DNA from 2 places in the Anoxynatronum sibiricum genome. Region 1 is predicted to be linked to the other one. Evidence: riboswitches for the same ligand, from Rfam matches in the RefSeq annotation. Region 1 holds a riboswitch; the other holds the start of a gene.
What was found. Region 1 has a riboswitch for thiamine pyrophosphate ahead of thiM (hydroxyethylthiazole kinase). Riboswitches for the same ligand answer to the same signal wherever they lie in the genome.
Positions count from the first base shown of each region.

Region 2: another riboswitch for thiamine pyrophosphate. It lies ahead of AAIG11_RS01195 (ABC transporter substrate-binding protein); the one in region 1 lies ahead of thiM (hydroxyethylthiazole kinase).

Region 1 covers NZ_JBCITM010000004.1:136,045-142,006, forward strand. The annotation lists gene AAIG11_RS05760 (ligand-binding sensor domain-containing protein) at 1-1,383, shown strand, start outside; gene AAIG11_RS05765 (MFS transporter) at 1,694-2,917, shown strand; gene AAIG11_RS05770 (LacI family DNA-binding transcriptional regulator) at 2,914-3,963, shown strand; TPP riboswitch at 4,027-4,129, shown strand; gene thiM (hydroxyethylthiazole kinase) at 4,300-5,103, shown strand; gene AAIG11_RS05780 (sodium:solute symporter family transporter) at 5,165-5,962, shown strand, end outside.
Region 2 covers NZ_JBCITM010000001.1:271,581-277,542, forward strand. The annotation lists gene AAIG11_RS01185 (copper amine oxidase N-terminal domain-containing protein) at 1-638, shown strand, start outside; gene AAIG11_RS01190 (LTA synthase family protein) at 804-2,720, shown strand; TPP riboswitch at 2,800-2,907, shown strand; gene AAIG11_RS01195 (ABC transporter substrate-binding protein) at 2,994-4,070, shown strand; gene AAIG11_RS01200 (class I SAM-dependent methyltransferase) at 4,067-4,741, shown strand; gene AAIG11_RS01205 (YkoF family thiamine/hydroxymethylpyrimidine-binding protein) at 4,717-4,989, shown strand; gene pgeF (peptidoglycan editing factor PgeF) at 5,099-5,932, shown strand; gene AAIG11_RS01215 (prolyl-tRNA synthetase associated domain-containing protein) at 5,949-5,962, shown strand, end outside.

The DNA.
Region 1 (5,962 bases):
ATTCGAACCATTCTGGAGGATGGCCAGGGACAGATCTGGGTGGGCACCGTGGGCGGTGGGATTGCCCGATATAACGAAACCACCGACACCTTTACCACCTACATTGAAGAAGATGGATTATCCAGCAATGTGGTGACAGGAATGCTTGTGGGAGATGACGGACGGTTGTGGATCGGTACTCACAGCGGTATTTCCGTTTTTGATCCCGAAACAGAAGATTTTTTGGTTCTGACACCAGATGACGGCATTGGCGGTTGGGAGTTCAACAGTGCTCATTATAGGGATGAAAACGGGGACCTTTATTTTGGAGGTGTTCATGGCATAACAGTCATTTCAGGGATGAAAGATCAGGGACCCACTGTGATTCCTCCGGTATATATTACAGGTATTGATCTTTTTCAGAATCCCTATCAGCCTGAACGCATGTTTTTCAACGATGAAACCCTTCATTTTGGCCCTCAGGAAACTTTTCTCAGCTTCCGATTTGCGGCACTGGATTATGATGCACCTGATAAGGTAAGGTTTTCTCATTATCTGGAAGGCTTTGATCAAGACTGGATTCATGCCGGAAACCGCGATTATGCCACTTATTCCAATCTCCCCCCGGGAGAATACCGCCTGCTGGTGAAAGCAGAAACCGTTCGGGGAGCTGTTACTGAACCTGCAATGATGAGTTTTGTCATTGCAACACCCTGGTACCGAAGCAGTTTGGCTTACGTTGGATACGGCGTTTTAATCATTGCGCTCTTTGTCTTTCTGCTGCAAATTCGGGAAAGTCGCCTGGTGGGCAGGCGAAATGAAACACTGGCTGCCATGAACCTGAAGCTGGAAGAAGCCAACCGGCAGTTGGAGCATCTTTCCACCCGTGACCCCCTCACCGGGCTGTTCAACCGACGTTACTTTAATACCATGATGGAAGAACATCTGCAGCTGGCAAAACGCAGCCAGGTACCCTTTTCGCTGTTAATGTTCGATATTGATCATTTCAAGGAAATTAACGACCGCTTCGGTCATGTGGTGGGAGACAAAGTATTGGTCACTGTTGGCAAGGCTGCAACAGAGGTACTCCCCCGCACAACCGATTTCATTGCCCGTTTTGGAGGGGATGAATATGTGGTGGTACTTTACGATACCGGGCAGGAGGGAGCCCTTCAGGTGGCACAGAACATCAAAAAAGCAGTGGAAACAAGCGAAGCCATTAGGGAATCCCTGGGTCAATCCTTTGAAATGACCACTAGCCTGGGCGTAGTTTCCATCATCCCTGACAAAGAGATGACAGCGGAAAAACTACTGCAGGAAGCGGATCGAACCCTTTACCTGGCAAAAGAGCAGGGCAGAAATCGGATTTGTGTCAGTTGGGAAATGGAGGAAGAACAACAGTGAGTCAGTGAGGTAATCTTAACGTGACATTTTCGCAAGTTAACTTTTAGGTGATATGATCACAAGACAACCACCGATGAAAAATGAAGGATGTCAATAGTCTGAGAAAATCTCACATAAAAAGACTAAAAATATAAGGATTGACAGGCGTAAATGAAGCCGGTATAATGAGATTGCACTTCAGGTGCACTCTTTTTTTAACACAAATGCACACGTGTGCAACAACACATATCTCTCTACCTGAAGCGTGAACATCTGAGAGGAATGCCAAGAGGTAAAAGGGTTATGGCATCAGAAAAGGAGTCGATGAAGAGTGCATCCATCAAACACCACCAACACTTACACACCACTAAAACTGTTTCTGTTTTTATCTTTTTTGATTATGGGAATTTCTGGAAGTCAGTTGGCGGCATTGCTGCCTGAGATCCGGAGCACCTTTCAAATCACTTTTCAGCAGGCGGGCAGTGCCATGTCTGGTTTTTCAACAGGCCTGTTGGCTTCCATGTTTGCCGGGATTTTTATCATGGATCGGCTGAGTCGAAAAATAGTATTGCTGCTGGGAGGATTTTTGTGGGCGGCAGGATTTGCCATGGTGGTGGCTGCTTCGGATTTTTCCTGGTTTTTAGCAGGACTGACCATTACCGGCAGTGGTTTTGGACTCTATCAGACAGGCGCCAGTGTGACCATGGCTACCATGGCCACCCGGGGAAAAGGAAAGGAAGTGGGCTATCTGAACCTGTTTTTTGGCCTGGGAGCAGTGATGGCACCCTTACTGGCCACATGGACCGTCACATTGGGAAACTGGCGATTGTCTTACGGTATATGTCTTGGAATGGTGGCACTGATGCAGGGCTTGCTGCTGGTGATCCCTTTTCCTGAAAAGGCAGCCGGGGGCAGTCAGCAGCCAGTCAGACTTAGTGGACTTCTGCTGCTCATTGGTCTGCTGGCATTCATTTACCCACTGACTGAACAGACTGTGGGTGCATGGATCAGTGAGTACTGGTTTCAGGCAGGCAATCATCAATGGATTTCCTTCACCTTGATTCCCGCGGTATTTTGGATTGCCTTCACCATCGGAAGAGGCTTTGCAGGACGGGTGGCTGATAGCGTGGGCTATGAGCGCTATTTGGCGGGTGCCCTGGCATGCTATGCAGCGGTGACAGCCTTTTGGGCGCTGGTGCCCTCGCCGGCGATCACCCTGCTGATGCTGCCGCTGATGGGGCTGCTCCTGGCAGGGGTTTTTCCGGTGATTGTTGTGTTGATCTCGGACGCCTTTCCCCAGTCGGTGGGCAGTGCCACCTCTGTGGTCTTTACTTTTCTGGCCATGGGAGGCGTATTGGCCCCCCGTATCACTGGAAACACCATGGAACAGGTGGGTGTCAGCGGACTGCCGGTGATTTTGCTGGCAGGCGCGGGGATCAGCTGGCTGTTGGCCACATCCATTTTACTGTGGCGACGACAACAGGCAGCAGGGCAGTTGAGAAAAGCATTTGAAAACGCAGAAAGCGATGAAACAGGTGAGGGGGTATGCAGATGAAGGTGACCATCAAAGACATTGCCAAAAGAGCCGGTGTCAGTCATCCCACCGTATCCCGATGTCTTCATAACAGTCCGTTGGTATCGGCAGAAACCCGGCAGCGGGTGCAACGCATCGCAGCAGAAATGAACTATGTACCCAATCAAAATGCCCGGGGGCTCTGCAGCAATCGAACAGACACCATAGGCGTTATCGTGCCCTATTGCCAGGTGAGTGAAACCAGCCTTTTTCTGGATGAACTGCTGCAGCAAATCAGGGTCATGTTGGGAAAGAATCAAAAGGATTGCATTGTTGCCTATGATGAAAATCCTCAGCATCAGGAAAGTCATGCCCTGCGATTGGTTCGACAGGGAAAGGTGGACGGGCTGCTCATTGCTTCCTCCACCATGAGCCGGGAAACGGTGACGGCCCTGGAAGAAGAGGGTGTTCCTGCCATTTTTTATCATTTGGTACCCCACTGGGCACTGGAGGAACCATCGGTTCATTGGGTGCATCATGACAATTACCGGGGAGGCCGGTTGGCAGGAGAATACCTGGCTTCTCTGGGGCATCGGCACCTGGCCTGTGTCACTGCCGCCCATTATGCCGGTGAAAGAGAGTTTACCCATCGCCTGAAGGGCTTTCAGGAGGGGCTTTCCAGTCTGGGTGGCAGCATGGCAGCCGCCCATCTGTTGTTGGTGGAGGAACTCACATGGGAAGCCGGCAAAGAGCTGGCACAGGAAGCAGAAAAACTATTGGAGGAAACCAGCGGGATTTTTTTTCATGCCGACCAGGCAGCGCTGGGGTTTATCAAGGGCCTTCAGGAACAGGGGATTGAAGTGCCAGAAGACTACAGTGTCATCGGCTATGACGATGTGCGGGAAGGCTTTATGACAACACCAGAGCTAACCACCATCCATCAGCCCCGGGAAGCCATTTCAACGCTGGCAGCTGCCATGCTGATGGAACGGTTGAAGGGCGGAACAGCGCCATTGAAGCAGCCATGCATTCAACAAACCCTGAACCCGACACTGGTGATTCGGCAGAGTTGCCGTCAGTTGAAATAAAAGGGCAGGCATCTCTTTGACAGAAGGATGTGGGAATGCTACAATGAAACAGATAAAAGCATAGCGTTACAGCAGGGGTGCCTGAAAAGGCTGAGAAATGAACTCGTTCATTACCCTTGAACCTGATGTGGATTATCCCACCGTAGGAAGCTGTCGATTCGATCATGTCACTAGTCATATCACCGAAGCCTCACTGAGGCTGTTGGCGGTTGGTTAACAGATGAGTGCTCGATGAACTGATGAACTTCCTCATATCATGGGGAAGTTTTTTTAGTGCCCTTCGGCGGGACACAGGGAAGCCTGAACGCGAAAAAAATTACAGGAGGTCGATGATCTATGAACGTGAAGGGCATTTTAACAGCAACTCGAAGCAAGACACCACTGGTACAGGCCATTACCAACTATGTGACCATTAACGACTGTGCCAATGTGCTGCTGGCCTGCGGAGCCTCTCCGGCCATGTGTGAAGTGGCCCGGGAGGCCTATGATTTCAGCCGGTTGTCAGCAGCGGTATACTGCAATATAGGCACCCTGACACCGGAACAGCGGCAGGCCATTCAAGAGGCATTGCGGGGAGCTGCAGAAAAAGAAATTCCTGTGGTACTTGATCCTGTAGGCTGCGGCGCTATTCCCAGCCGCATCGACTACCTTGAGGAACTGCGCAGCCAGTATCCCATTCAGGTGGTGAAGGGAAATCTGGGAGAGATTAAATCACTGGCAGGTATTGAAACTCAGGTGAGAGGCGTTGATTCCGTTGACAATGGGGAAGATGCTGTGGAAGCCTGCGTATCCCTTGCACAAAAGTGGCAGTGTGTGGTGGCTGCAACAGGGATACAGGATGTGGTGACAGACGGCACACAGGTGGCGGTCATCCAAAATGGCACGCAGATGCTCACTAAAATCACCGGTGCCGGCTGCATGGCAGGAGCGGTGATTGCCGGTTTTTGCGGCGCGGCTGAAAATCCTTTTAAAGGGACTGTGGCCGGACTTTTGGCGATGTCGCTGGCGGGAGAAAAGGCAGCGGCTGGTGAAGGAGGACAATTGCCAGGTACCTTTAAAGTGAAGCTGATTGATGAAATCCACCAGCTCACCGAAGAATCCATGGCGGCATCCGCCAATATCCGGTATTTTTCTGTGTGATCAGTCAATCTAACGGGTTTGAGTGCCATCAAGAGAGCGTCATCAATGGGAGGAAGCAGCTATGATTTTTTCACAGGAATTGATTGTAACAGGACTGGTGATGGTGGTGAGTCTGTTCACGGCGTTGGGGGTTTGGTACAGTGGGCGGCACCGGTCAACAGCCGAGGATTTTATAACGGCCAGAGGAACCACTGATACAGGCATGCTTTTTTCCACCTTTCTGGCTTCTTTTTTAGGCGTTTTCATTCTCTTTACACCGCCTGAAGCAGGGGCCATTGGAGGACTCAGCAGCATTGTGGGATATTCAATGGGGCTGGCAGGCTTGTATCTGATTCTGATGGAAGTGGGCCCCCGTATAAGGGACTACCTTCCGGAGGGAAGCACCCTCACCGATTATGCCCGGCAGCGGTATGGGCCATGGATGCAACGGTTAACGGTGGGACTGGCTATTTTTTACATGCTGGTTCACTTGGTGGCTGAGCTGACGGCCATTGCACTGGTCATGAAAGAAGCGGCTGGGGTGCCCCTCTTGACCACTGCCCTGATAGTGGGAATCGGTACCATGATTTACACTGCTTATGGCGGTTTGCGAGCCTCCATGTTTACCGACATGATTCAAATGGGCCTCATGGGAGTGTTTCTCTTGATTGTGGGAGTGGGGACAATACATGCTTTAGGTGGTATTGGTCAAATGACACAAGTCAGCAGAGGGGGGGCTCCCCAGCTGTTTCGACTTCATAACGCTGTTGGAATCGAGTTCGGCCTTACTTTGTGCATTGCAGTCATGGTGGCTAATCTGTTTCACCAGGGGTACTGGCAGCGTATGTACGCCGCCAGAAACACAGTGGCGATCCGCCGT
Region 2 (5,962 bases), on a different contig from region 1:
AAGAAGAAGCTGAAGAAGCCGAAGAAGCTGTAGAAACAGAAGAAGAAGCTGAAGAAGAGGCTGTTGAAGAAGGTGAAGCAGTAGAGCCTATTTCTGTTCAAGAAGGAACAGTGATTGTACTGACACTGGGAAGTAAAACAGCACTGGTGAATGGCGAAGCCAAAGACCTAGATGTTGCTCCTTATGTCGACGAAAACAACAGAACGCTTGTTCCGGTGAGCTTTGTCAGTCGTGAACTGGGTGCTGAAGTTGACTGGAATGCTGATGAAAAAGCAGTCACTTACACAAAAGGCGATACTGTCATTGTGCTGCATATTGATGTCGCTCATGCAATGGTGAACGGTGTAGAAGTTGAGCTGGACGCACCTCCCGTCATCGCAGAAGGCCGCACCATGGTGCCGGTTAAATTTGTCAGCGAAGTTCTTGGCTATGATGTTGCTTGGAATGCAGAAGCCAAAACAGTGACTGTTACCGAAGGGGTTGTTGCAGCAGAACCTGTCGAAGAAGAAGTTGCTGAAGAAGCTGAAGAAGCTGAAGAAGCTGAAGAAGTTGAAGAAGCTGAAGAAGTAGAAGAGGAAGCAGCTGAAGAAGAAGTAGAAGAAACTGAAGAAGTTGAAGAGGAAGAAGAGGAAGTATAAACCTTATTCCATGTATAGAAACAAGATAAACCGGTACCGAAAATGGTGCCGGTTTTTTGATTGAGTATTGTCATGAAAGCCATTTGATTGGGACATTGAAATATTGCCGGAGTGTGTTAAGATAATGAAAGCAACCCCGCTTTCACTACACAGGAGGCTTTTCCGATGAAAAAAAACTGGACAATTAACATGCCTGACAATCAAACAGTCAAACTGCTGCTCCTTTTTTCGTTGTCGCTGTTGTTTAAAATGATGATTCTCCACCAGCAAATGCACATTGAGCTACACTACTGGCTGGTGGCGTTCATGAATCTGGCAAGTGTTTTCTCTGTTTATTTGCTGGCGACATTTTTACTAAAGCCTGAAAAACGCCTTACTGGTTACCTCTGGATCCATGGCATACTGACAATGTTGATTTTCATCAATACCGTGTATTACAGTCATTTCTACACATTGGTGCCGGCACACAGTATATTTCAAATTGGACAGTTGGGGGGCGTGACAGAAAGCATTGCTGCGCTGATTAAACCCATCTATTTCCTATATTTCATCGATACCGTGGTGCTGGCGGTCCTTTGCCTGCGAAAGCAGTTGAAAATGAACCGAAGAGAAAAGCGTTACAATTTAGTGTATGTACTACTTTTACTGCCGCTGATTTTCGGCATGGGGATTACTTTTTGCACGCTTGAAGAACGTACGGAAGGCCACCTGACACCCTTGAACCTGGGTATGCTGAACTATCACCTGGTGGATGTGATTCAACTTTTCAAGCCGGCAACGGTAGACCCTCAACTGGCGGAGGAAGCTGTTTCAGCAATTGTTCAGGAAGCAGACGAGCGTCGATTCAAGGGGCTGCTGGAGGGGAGAAATGTTTTTGTCATACAGGCAGAGTCACTGCAGACGTTTGTTATGGAACATCCTCTGGCAGGGCAGGAAATTACACCAGTGTTGAATCAGCTTGTTCAGGAAGACAGTATCTATTTCTCGCGATTCTATGAACAGGCTGGGTGGGGTAACACATCAGACGCCGAGTTTGTGAGTCACAACAGTTTTTATCCCTCAACGAAAACCTTCAGCTATCGGGCCTACGAGAACAATGCTTTCTATTCACTGCCACATCACTTAAAAAAGCAGGGCTACACCACCATGGTCTTTCATGGGAACGACCCGTCCTTCTGGAACCGTGAAAACGCTTATAAAGGTCAGGGTATTGACCATTTTTATGCCAGTGAAGACTTTGAGATGAACGACCTCATAGGTATGGGACTCAGTGACCGGCAGTTGTTTCAACAATCCATTACTGTCATCAAACAGATACCAGAACCTTTTTATGCCTTTTACATTACGCTGACTTCACACCACCCTTTTGTGATGCCTGATGAACTGCAAAAGCTGGAAATGAGCGCTGATTATGAAGACACTGTTTTGGGACACTATTTGCAGTCAGTTCACTATCTGGATGAGGAGATCGGACGTTTTATCCAGCGCTTAAAATCAGAAGGACTTTATGATAATGCTGCCATTATCATCTATGGTGACCATCAGGGTCTTGACATGCGAAATGAAGAAGCCAACGATTTGGTGAGCCACTTTATTCGACGACCCTACGAAGAAGATGAAATGTTTCGGGTGCCTCTCATCATTCACATTCCCGGCAGCGGTCTGGCGGAGACTGTCGAGACTGCCGGAGGACAAATAGACTTTTTTCCCACTATTGCCAATTTGGCAGGAGTTCCTTTGCATCCAAATCGTGTGATGGGAAAAGACCTGCTGAATATCATGGAAGGGTTTGTGGCAAAGCAGGTTCATGTGGCTGCGGGCTCGTTCATTGATAACGAAAAAGTGTTTATCATGTCGTCGGATGGGCTTTATGATAATAGCCGTGCCTGGAGACTGGGCACTGGAGAACCAGTAGCGCTGGAAAAGTGTCGGGATAATTATGAACGTGCACTGGCAGAAATCACTCTTTCAGAGTACATCCTCCAAAATGATTTGATTCCACGGGTGCAGGAGGCAGGGCTGGAAGGCATCCTGGATGAAATTCGCCAGGCATTGCAGCTGGAAGAGATGCCTGTTGAATAGATGGAAATGGACGCTCGAGTCGGGTTGAATCAAGTGCATCCCTTGACTTAACCTGCGAAGAGCAGTATAATTAAAAGGCACAAGTGAAAACGGGGAGCTGAGACAGACTCGGCTGAGAGGGAACTATCTTGTTCCGACCCGCAACCTGATCTGGATAATGCCAGCGGAGGGATCAATACGATTATTGAAACCCTGTAACCTCCGTGGCTACAGGTTTTTTTATGTTTTGGACCGGATCACGCCTCAAAAAACATCAACAGGAGGAACAGCCAAATGAAGTATCAACACAACCGCATAAAGAGCAAAGAAAGAAACGGCATGAGTTTTCCGGGATGGGCCACGGCATTGCTCATCGCAAGCCTTATGATTGCGGGGGCCATGACCGGTTGTCAGTCACCACCAGTCTCCGACAGCGGAGTGTCAGGTGAGCCGCTGCGAGCTGTCACGCTGGTGCTGGACTGGGTGCCCAATACCAATCACACTGGGTTTTACAGCGCCGTATCCATGGGATATTTTGCCGAAGAGGGTCTGGAGGTGGAGATCATTCAGCCCACTCACGGAGGCAGTGCTGACTTAATTGCAGCCGGCCAGGGTGAGTTTGGCATCAGCTATCAGGAACAGGTGACTTATGCCCGCACCGCTGCTGATCCATTGCCCATAAAGGCCATTGCCGCCATTATCCAGCATAACACCTCTGGATTTGCTTCGCCGGCATCCAAAAACATCGAGCATCCTGGAGATTTTGAAGGAAAGACCTATGGAGGTTGGGGTTCACCGGTGGAAGAAGCCATGCTGCAAGCACTGATGACCAGTGATGGTGGTGATTTTTCTCAGGTGGAAATGATGAGCATCGGAACAGCTGATTTTTTTGATGCCGTTGAAAACCACGTTGATTTCACCTGGATTTACTATGGGTGGGATGGGATTGCCGCTGAACTGCGAGATTACGACATCAATTTCATTCTTCTGCAGGATTATGTGCCGGCACTGAATTTTTATACACCAGCATTGATTACCAGCGAAAAGCTTATCGATGAAGATCCTGAGCTGGTGCAAGCTTTTCTCAGGGCGTCTGCCAGAGGATATCAATTTGCAATACAACAACCGGAAGCAGCAGCAGCACATTTGCTGGCCGCAGTCCCTGAGCTGGATGAAGCGATGGTGGTGGCCAGCCAGCAGTACCTTGCGCAGCAGTATCAGGCTGATGCCCCCCGCTGGGGAGAAATGAAGCTGTCGGTCTGGGAAGATTATGCCCACTGGATGTTTCAGCAGGGATTGCTGGAAAACCAGTTGGACGCATCTGCAGCCTTTACCAACGCCTATCTGCCTGAAGCGGGTGATATCAAATGACCTTTTTCAACAGTATCGCCAACGAATATGACCAGTGGTACACAACACCCATGGGTAGTTTGGTGGACCAGGTTGAAACTGATTTGGCCATGAAGCTGTTTCCCCTTCAGCCAGGGATGAAGGTACTGGATGCCGGGTGTGGTACCGGAAACTTCAGCCTGAAACTGGCACAACAGGGAGTGGTGGTTACGGGAATAGATATGTCTCCCGAAATGCTTGCTTATGCCCGGGAAAAAGCCAAGGTCGCCGATTTTGAGATTCCATTTGTTGAAATGGACATGTACCAACTTGATTATTCGGATCAGACCTTCGATGGTGTCTTCTCCATGGCGGCTTTTGAATTCATTCGCGAACCTGAAAGAGCACTGAAAGAATTATTTCGGGTATTGAAGCCCGGCGGTATTTTGCTGGTGGGCACCATTAACCGGGAGAGTGCCTGGGGAGAATTATATACTTCTCCTGACTTTCAAAAAAACACCGTTTTTAAGCATGCTTCGTTTAAGTCATTGGATGACATGAAGGCATGGGAGCCAAACCAACTGGTGAAGACCGGTAGCTGTCTGTTTCTTCCGCCGGATACACCAGATGATCAGTGGACTCTGGAACAGGAAGACCAATTCCGGCAACACAATAGAGGAGGATTTATATGTGCGCTCTGGCAAAAACGGTGACAGGTACCTGCCAGTTGGCCTTTTTGCCACTGGAAACAACCAGTTCCGACGCCGCTGTTGAGCAGGTGCTTCAAATTATTGAATCCAGCGGCCTTGAAGCAGAAGTGGGGCCGGTATCCACCCTGATCAGGGGTGATGCGGAAGCATTGTGTGCATTAATCCAACGCATTTATAAAACCATGGACGATTCCCAGGTGCGGTTCTCCATGAATCTGTTGATTTCCAACAAATGCGGCTGTCGCCGCTAAAGACAGACCGGGACCTTACCATAACATGGACAGGGTTCCGGTTTTGTGGTATAAGAAAGAAGAGAATTGACTGCACAGGCAGTGAGTATACATTTGGGGTTGAAGCACTATGGAATCGGCTCATCAGCATTTTTTATGGCGGGAAACCAGTGGGGTTACATATGGGTATTTTCCGGCATTTGAAGCAACAGGAATAGTGAATCACGGGTTCAGCACACGTCTGGGTGGTGTCAGCACCGGCTCTTATGAAACCATGAATCTTGCCTATAACAGCGGTGATCATCCCGACCATGTCACAGAAAACTACAGGCGATTCACAGGTGCATTGGGTGTTAATTGGCACCTGGCTGTTTTGACTCATCAAACACACGAAACTTGTGTTCGTCAGGTCACCAGACAAGATGTAGGCAAAGGGTTGGCCCAAAAAAGAGATTACAGCCATGTGGATGCACTGATCACCAATGAACCGGGAATTCCGTTAATGACTTTTCATGCTGACTGTGTCCCCCTGTACATTTTGGATCCGGTGAATAGAGCCATTGGGTTGGGGCACGCAGGATGGCGGGGAACTGTCAATCAACTGGCGGTGAAGCTTGTTCAGGAAATGACAGCAGCTTATGGATCAAAGCCCAAAAACCTGCTGGCTGCCATTGGACCCGCCATCGATGCATGCTGCTATCTCATTCGAGAAGACGTTTACAACAGTTTCAGAGAGAAGCTTCCATTAGCAGACGCTTCAATCAGCCATGTCAATGACCAACAGTGGCGACTATCGCTTCCTGAAGTCAATCGGCAGCTGCTGATGCAGGCTGGAATATCGAGCAACAGAATCATTCAATCGCAAATTTGTACCTGCTGTCATGCATCTATTCTCTTTTCCCACAGGGCCCATGGGCAGCAGCGGGGAACAATGGCGGCACTCATGCAGCTTAATGGCAAATAGAGATGGGAGGTGTACCATGCTCAATGAAGC